2 regions of the Variovorax sp. BGA-UO-ETr-C22 genome follow, and region 1 is predicted to be linked to the other one. Evidence: predicted binding sites of a transcription regulator. Region 1 holds the regulator's gene; the other holds the start of a gene.
The links. Region 1 encodes LexA, which represses DNA repair genes until DNA is damaged. Its sites were predicted from a motif close to ACTGTATNNNNATACAGT; they were not measured.
Positions count from the first base shown of each region.

Region 2: the regulator LexA is predicted to act here: its motif matches at 1,622-1,639, upstream of recA (recombinase RecA).

Region 1 is NZ_JCAQPA010000011.1:1,323,260-1,326,727, forward strand. It holds gene adk (adenylate kinase) at 1-546, shown strand, start outside; gene AC57B8_RS26250 (asparaginase) at 577-1,563, opposite strand; gene lexA (transcriptional repressor LexA) at 1,637-2,320, shown strand; gene AC57B8_RS26260 (hypothetical protein) at 2,462-2,845, shown strand; gene AC57B8_RS26265 (D-2-hydroxyacid dehydrogenase family protein) at 3,004-3,468, shown strand, end outside.
Region 2 is NZ_JCAQPA010000011.1:453,992-457,459, reverse strand. It holds gene recX (recombination regulator RecX) at 1-388, opposite strand, end outside; gene recA (recombinase RecA) at 449-1,558, opposite strand; gene AC57B8_RS22000 (MarR family winged helix-turn-helix transcriptional regulator) at 1,705-2,190, shown strand; gene AC57B8_RS21995 (response regulator transcription factor) at 2,253-2,927, shown strand; gene AC57B8_RS21990 (hypothetical protein) at 2,954-3,468, opposite strand, start outside.

The DNA.
Region 1 (3,468 bases):
GCGGTCAAGGCAGGCACCCCCCTCGGGCTGCAGGCCAAGACGATCATGGATTCGGGTGCACTGGTCAGCGACGACCTGATCATCAACCTCGTGAAGGAACGCATCGCGCAGCCCGACTGCAACGGCGGTTTCCTGTTCGACGGCTTCCCGCGCACCATTCCGCAGGCCGACGCCATGAAGGCGGCCGGCGTGAAGCTCGACTACGTGCTCGAGATCGACGTGCCCTTCGGCGACATCATCGAACGCATGAGCGGTCGTCGCTCGCACCCGGCCTCGGGCCGCACCTACCACGTCAAGTTCAATCCGCCGAAGGTGGAAGGCAAGGACGACGTGACGGGCGAAGAGCTGATCCAGCGCGAAGACGACAAGGAAGAGACCGTGCGCAAGCGGCTCGACGTCTACAGCCAGCAGACCCGTCCGCTGGTCGACTATTACTCGGCCTGGGCCAAGACCGACCCGGTCGCCGCGCCGAAGTACCGCGCCATCCAGGGCGTGGGCACGGTCGACGAGATCACGCAGCGCGCGCTTGCCGCACTGAACAGCTGATTCAGCGGCTGATTCGTCAGCCCCTTTCTCCTAGCCGCCCTCCGCCTCCGGCAGGGCGGCCACTCCCAAGAGTTCCAGCACCAGCGCGACCCGCGCCTTCACCGGCGTGAGTGTGCCTGCGTCCCGCAGCCCGTCACCGGGTTTCGGCAGGATGCGTCCGTTCGTGCAGCGCGTGGCGCGCAACACCGACACGCCGCCGTCCTGAGCCTTCAGCGCTGCAGCTTCCAGCGCGTGGTGCACGGTGCCGTTGCCGGTCGTGGCCACGACCAGTCCGCGCAAGGGCTCAGCCAACGGGAGCAGCAACGCCTCCACGATCGCACCGCTCGCGCCCGCGTGGCTCATGACGATCTCGACGCGGGGCCACGGCTTCGACACCGCCTCCAGCCGCGCCGCATCGAACGGCGCCCCCTGCGGCCACGCACGAACGCGCCGCACTTCGCCCTCTTCCACGTAGCCGACCGGCCCCGCATCGCCCGACGCGAAGGCATCGAGACGGTAGGTGTGCACCTTCTGCACATCGAGGCCGCCGTGGATCGCGCCCGCACACACCACCGTCACGCCCTGCGCGCCCGGGGTCGAGGCCACCGCGAGCGCGTCGCGCACGTTCTGCGGACCATCGGGCGACAGGGCCGTCGCCGGGCGCATCGCGCAGGTCAGCACCACCGGCTTGGCCGGCGAGAGCACGGCGTGCAGGAAGAAGGCGGTCTCTTCCAGCGTATCGGTACCGTGGGTGACCACGATGCCGGCCACATCAGGCTTCGCCAGCCAGTGCGCGCAGCGCGCGGCCAGCTGGCGCCAGGTGTCGGCGTCCATGTCCTTGCTGTCGAGCTGCGCGACCTGCTCCGCCACCAGCGTCACGCCGGCCGGCGCCTCGATGCCGCCCAGCAGGTCCGCCACGCCCACCTGTCCGGCGGTGTAGCCGATGTTGTCGCCGCTGCTGGCGGCCTTGCCGGCAATGGTGCCGCCGGTGCCCAGCACGACCACGCGGCGCGTCTCGGACGAAGAGGAATGAGTCATGGCTTGTCAACTTTTGAAAACTGGTTAAAAATACAGGTACTGGATATCTAGCCAGTGCCGCAAGGAAACCACTATGCAGTTCGCAGTGAAGCTTACCGCCCGCCAGCAGCAGATCCTGGACCTGATCCAGGGCGCCATCGCACGCACCGGTGCGCCGCCCACGCGCGCCGAAATCGCCAACGAGCTGGGCTTCAAGTCGGCCAACGCCGCCGAGGAGCACCTGCAGGCCCTGGCCCGCAAGGGCGTGATCGAACTCGTCAGTGGCACCTCGCGCGGCATCCGCCTCAAGGGCGATGCGCTGCGCTCGCTCCACGAAACGCGGCACCGCGAAGGCAACCAGTTCTCGCTTTCGCTGCCCGGCATGGCCCAGCTCGCGCTGCCGCTCATCGGCCGCGTCGCGGCAGGTTCGCCCATCCTCGCGCAAGAGCACGTCGACCAGACCTACTACGTCGAGAACACGCTGTTCCAGCGCCAGCCGGACTACCTGCTCAAGGTGCGCGGCATGTCGATGCGCGACGCCGGCATCATGGACGGCGACCTGCTCGCCGTGCAGGCCACGAAGGAAGCGCGCAACGGCCAGATCGTGGTGGCACGCCTGGGCGAAGAAGTCACCGTGAAGCGCCTGAAGCGCAACAAGCAGGTGATCGAGCTGCACGCCGAGAACCCCGACTACCCGACCATCATCGTCCAGCCCGGCGAGCCCTTCGAAATCGAAGGCCTCGCGGTCGGCCTCATCCGCAACACGATGCTGATGTAGGCCCCGGGCCTGCTGCCCACAAGCAGCACCTCATCCGGCCGCGACAGGTGGCGGGCGTATGGCGCGAAGTCGCCATCACCCTGTCGTGGCCGATTCAAGAAATCCTGCCTGTGTTCAACCTCATACTTTTTTGGAGTTCACATGGGAATCGCCCTCCTCGCCATCGCCGACCTCTGGTCACCCCTGCAATCGCTGGCCACCCGCTGGATGCCCGCCCGCCGCCCGTCGCACGGTGACAGCAGCGACGCAGCCGCCGGCCTGCGCTACGTGTCCATCCGCCCCGCTTGCACGGCGCGCCCCGCTGGCGGCTCCGCGCCTGCCAGCTCGCCATCCGCCGCCGCCGCGCCTGCACGCCCGCTGCGTGTGGTCCGCGTGGTCGACCGCCAAGGCACGCAGCGTGGCTGCGCCAACCGGGTCGTGATTTCCGGCCGCATGGCCGACGTGTGCGCCGAACTCGACCGGCTCGCCGCGCTGGAAGCTGCGGAAACCGGGAGCGGCACGCCCCGCCCCAGCCACCTGCACTGAGAAGGTGCAAACGAACCCGCTGTGCCTGTGCGCCCCGCACGCGCACGGCGGATTCACCCCCAACGGTCTGAAACAGGCCTCCCGGGCGCCATTTGGCACGGGGTATCCAAACGTTCACACGTGCGACGTGCCGATGCTGCGAGGCACAATGGCATGCCATGAACATTGTGATCCTCGACGACTACCAGGACGCCGTGCGCAAGCTGCAGTGCGCTGCCAAGCTGGACGCTTACGCCGCCAAGGTCTACACCAACACGGTCAAGGGCATCGGTCAGCTGTCGGTTCGCCTCAAGGATGCGGACGTCATCGTGCTCATCCGCGAGCGCAGCCAGATCTCCCGCCAGCTGATCGAGAAGCTGCCCAAGCTCAAGCTGATTTCCCAGACCGGTCGCGTCGGCGGCCACATCGACGTCACGGCCTGCACCGAACGCGGCGTGGCGGTGGCCGAGGGCTCGGGCTCGCCGCAGGCGCCCGCCGAACTCACCTGGGCGCTGATCATGGCGGCCATGCGCCGCCTGCCGCAGTACATCAGCAACCTCAAGCACGGGGCCTGGCAGCAGTCGGGCCTCAAGTCGGCATCGATGCCGCCGAATTTCGGCGTGGGCTCGGTGCTCAAGGGCAAG
Region 2 (3,468 bases), 870 kb from region 1:
TCAGGAATCGCATCTGTTTCGCGCGCTCCTTCGCATCGGCGGGTGGCGCGTCGAAGCGGCGGCGCCACAGGGCCGTGGCGCGCTCGACTTCGGTCTCCTGCAAGCCGGCCACCGCCTGCGCGATGGCTTCGGGCGCGATGCCCTTGGCCTGCAGCTCCTGCTTCACGCGCAGCGCGCCCGAGCGGGCGGCGCGCTGGTGCAGCACCGAGGCGACCACGCGCGGCTCGCTGATGAAGTCCTTGGCGGCCAGCTCGTCGAGCGCCTGGGCCAGCGTGCCGGGCTCTTCCTCGTGCTTGGCCAGCTTGCGCTCCAGCTCCGCGCGCGAATGCTCGCGCTGGCTCAGGAGGCGCAGGGCGCGGCCTTTGAGGGAGGGGGCGCTGAAGGCCATTCGGGGGTGGTGGGTCGCTCACGCGGCCCACGCATTGCGCGAAGGCCGCCTATCTCGAACTTACTCCGCCGCCTTGTCGGCCTTCGATGCCTTGGCGGGCTTCTCGGCCTTCTCGGGTTCGCTGCCGGCATCGGCCGCGAGCAGCGGAATGCCCAGCGACTCGCGCACCTTGTTCTCGATCTCGCGCGACAGGTCGGGGTTCTCGCGCAGGAACTCGCGGGCGTTGTCACGGCCCTGGCCGATCTTCTCGCCGTTGTAGGCGTACCAGGCGCCCGACTTGTCGATGATCTTGGCGTTCACGCCCATGTCGATGATCTCGCCCTCGCGGCTGATGCCTTCGCCGAACAGGATGTCGAACTCGGCCGTCTTGAACGGAGGGCTGACCTTGTTCTTCACCACCTTCACCTTGGTTTCGTTGCCGATGGCCTCGTCGCCCTTCTTGATGGTGCCGATGCGGCGGATGTCCAGGCGCACCGAGGCGTAGAACTTCAGCGCATTGCCGCCGGTGGTGGTTTCGGGCGAGCCGAACATCACGCCGATCTTCATGCGGATCTGGTTGATGAAGATGACCATGCAGTTGGTCTTCTTGATCGTGGCCGTGAGCTTGCGCAGCGCCTGGCTCATCAGGCGGGCCTGCAGGCCGGGCAGCGAGTCGCCCATTTCGCCTTCGATTTCGGCCTTGGGCGTGAGCGCGGCCACCGAGTCGACCACGATCAGGTCGACGGCGCCCGAGCGCACCAGCGAGTCGACGATTTCGAGTGCCTGCTCGCCGGTGTCGGGCTGGCTGATCAGCAGGTCGGACAGGTTCACGCCGAGCTTCTGGGCGTACTGCACGTCGAGTGCGTGCTCGGCGTCGACGAAGGCGCAGGTGCCGGCCTGCTTCTGCATGGAGGCGATCACCTGCAGCGTGAGCGTGGTCTTGCCCGAGGATTCCGGGCCGTAGATTTCAACGACGCGGCCACGGGGCAGGCCGCCGACGCCCAGGGCGATGTCCAGGCCCAGCGAGCCGGTGGAGACCACCTGGATGTCTTCGAGCGCCTCGCCTTCGCCGAGCCGCATGATCGTGCCCTTGCCGAACTGCTTTTCGATCTGGGCCAGCGCGGCCTGCAGGGCCTTGGCCTTTTCACTGTTGGCGACCGAGATGCTTGCGCCCTTGACGACTGCGTCCATGTGGAAATCTCCTTGAATATCAACGGTTTGTGTCGGGGTTCATCCATCTGCTTTTAACCACAGGCTGGATGCTTGAACAGTAGTGTAGGGGCTCGTGGCGTTTCGCAAACCCACTTTAAAGTCAGTTTGCCTTACCATCTGAGGCCATGGCCGACCCCGCCTTTCCCACCGATCCCGACGCCTGGCGCCAGACCCATCTGGGCCGCCTGCTGGGCCATGCGATGCGCCGTTTCGACGAGCGCGTGCTGGCGCTCATGGCGCACGACATCGACGTGCCGCTGGCGCTGTCGAACCTCGCGGCGCGCGCGCAGGTGAGCGCGGCGCACATCCACATCACGCGGCACCTGGCGCGCGAGGGCTCGCGCCTGACTGAACTGGCCGAGCGCGCCGGCATGACCAAGCAGGCCATGGGCACGCTGGTCGACCAGTGCGAGGCCTGGGGGCTGGTCACGCGCGGCCCCGACCCGCTCGATGCGCGCGCGCGGCGCGTGCTGTTCACGGCCGACGGGCTGGCCTGGCTGGACGCCTTCCGCCGCGCCGTGACGCAGACCGAGCGCGAGTTCCGCGCCAGCGTGGGCGACGAGATCGCCACCGTGGTAACCATCGGACTCGAAGCCTATACAGCGGGCTAGACTCGCGTTGAGACAAATGTGAACTGCGCCGGCATGGCGCCTGAATCCGCCGGAGGTGGCTCATGCGAATACTGATTGCCGAAGACGACCAGGTGCTGGCCGATGCCCTGCTGCGCAGCCTGCGCACCTCGGGCGCGGCGGTCGATCACGTGGCCAACGGCTCGCAGGCGGACACCGCGCTCATGACCCACAGCGAGTTCGACCTGCTGATCCTCGACCTCGGGCTGCCCAGCCTGCACGGCATCGAGATCCTCAAGCGCCTGCGCGCGCGCGGCTCGCAGCTGCCGGTGCTGGTGCTCACGGCGGCCGACAGCGTGGAAGAGCGCGTCAAGGGCCTGGACCACGGCGCCGACGACTACATGGCCAAGCCCTTCAGCCTGCAGGAGCTCGAGGCGCGCGTGCGCGCCCTCACGCGGCGCGGCATGGGCGCCACCAGCAACGCGATCCGCCACGGCCCGCTGGTCTACGACCAGGCCGGCCGCGTGGCGACCATCGACGGCAAGATGATCGAGCTGTCGGCGCGCGAACTGGGCCTGCTCGAGGTGCTGCTGCAGCGCGCCGGCCGGCTGGTCAGCAAGGACCAGCTGGTGGACCGGCTGTGCGAATGGGGCGAAGAGGTGAGCATCAACGCCATCGAGGTCTACATCCATCGCCTGCGCAAGAAGATCGAGAAGGGACCGGTGCGCATCGCGACGGTGCGCGGGCTGGGCTACTGCCTCGAGAAGATTCCCGGTTGAGCGTGCCCCGCCCGCGCAGAACGCCCTCAGGGCTGCTTGCGCAGATTGACGAGCAGCGTGGCGCCGGTGTTCGAACGGATCAGGAACATGAGGCTGCGGAAGTAGCCGTTGCTGTCGTACACGCCCGCCGGCACCAGCCCGATGATGGCCGGCCCGGCATAGCTGCCGGTGGCGGCGGGGGTGAGCTTGCAGTCGTTGGTGCTGGCCGTGGCGGCATTCACGGCCTTCAGCGTGAGGCTGTACATGTTCTTGGCCGAGCCGGGCTGCGCCAGGGCGACAGTACCCGAGAGCGTGCACTGGCCGATCTGCACGCCGCTCGTGCTGCCAGTGAACACGCCCTGGCCGTCGACCTGCACCGTCACGCCCAGGCTCGGGCTGCTGTCGGTGTTGGACCACGTGCCGGTCATGCTCGCCTGCGACACCGCCAGCGCGTTCTCGATCGTGTAGGCCAGCGGGCCGACATCGGACGGCCTGCGGTTGTCGTAGGCGTAGGTGCCATCCACCGACTTCTTCGGCGCGAAGGTTCCCGAGCCCGTCACCG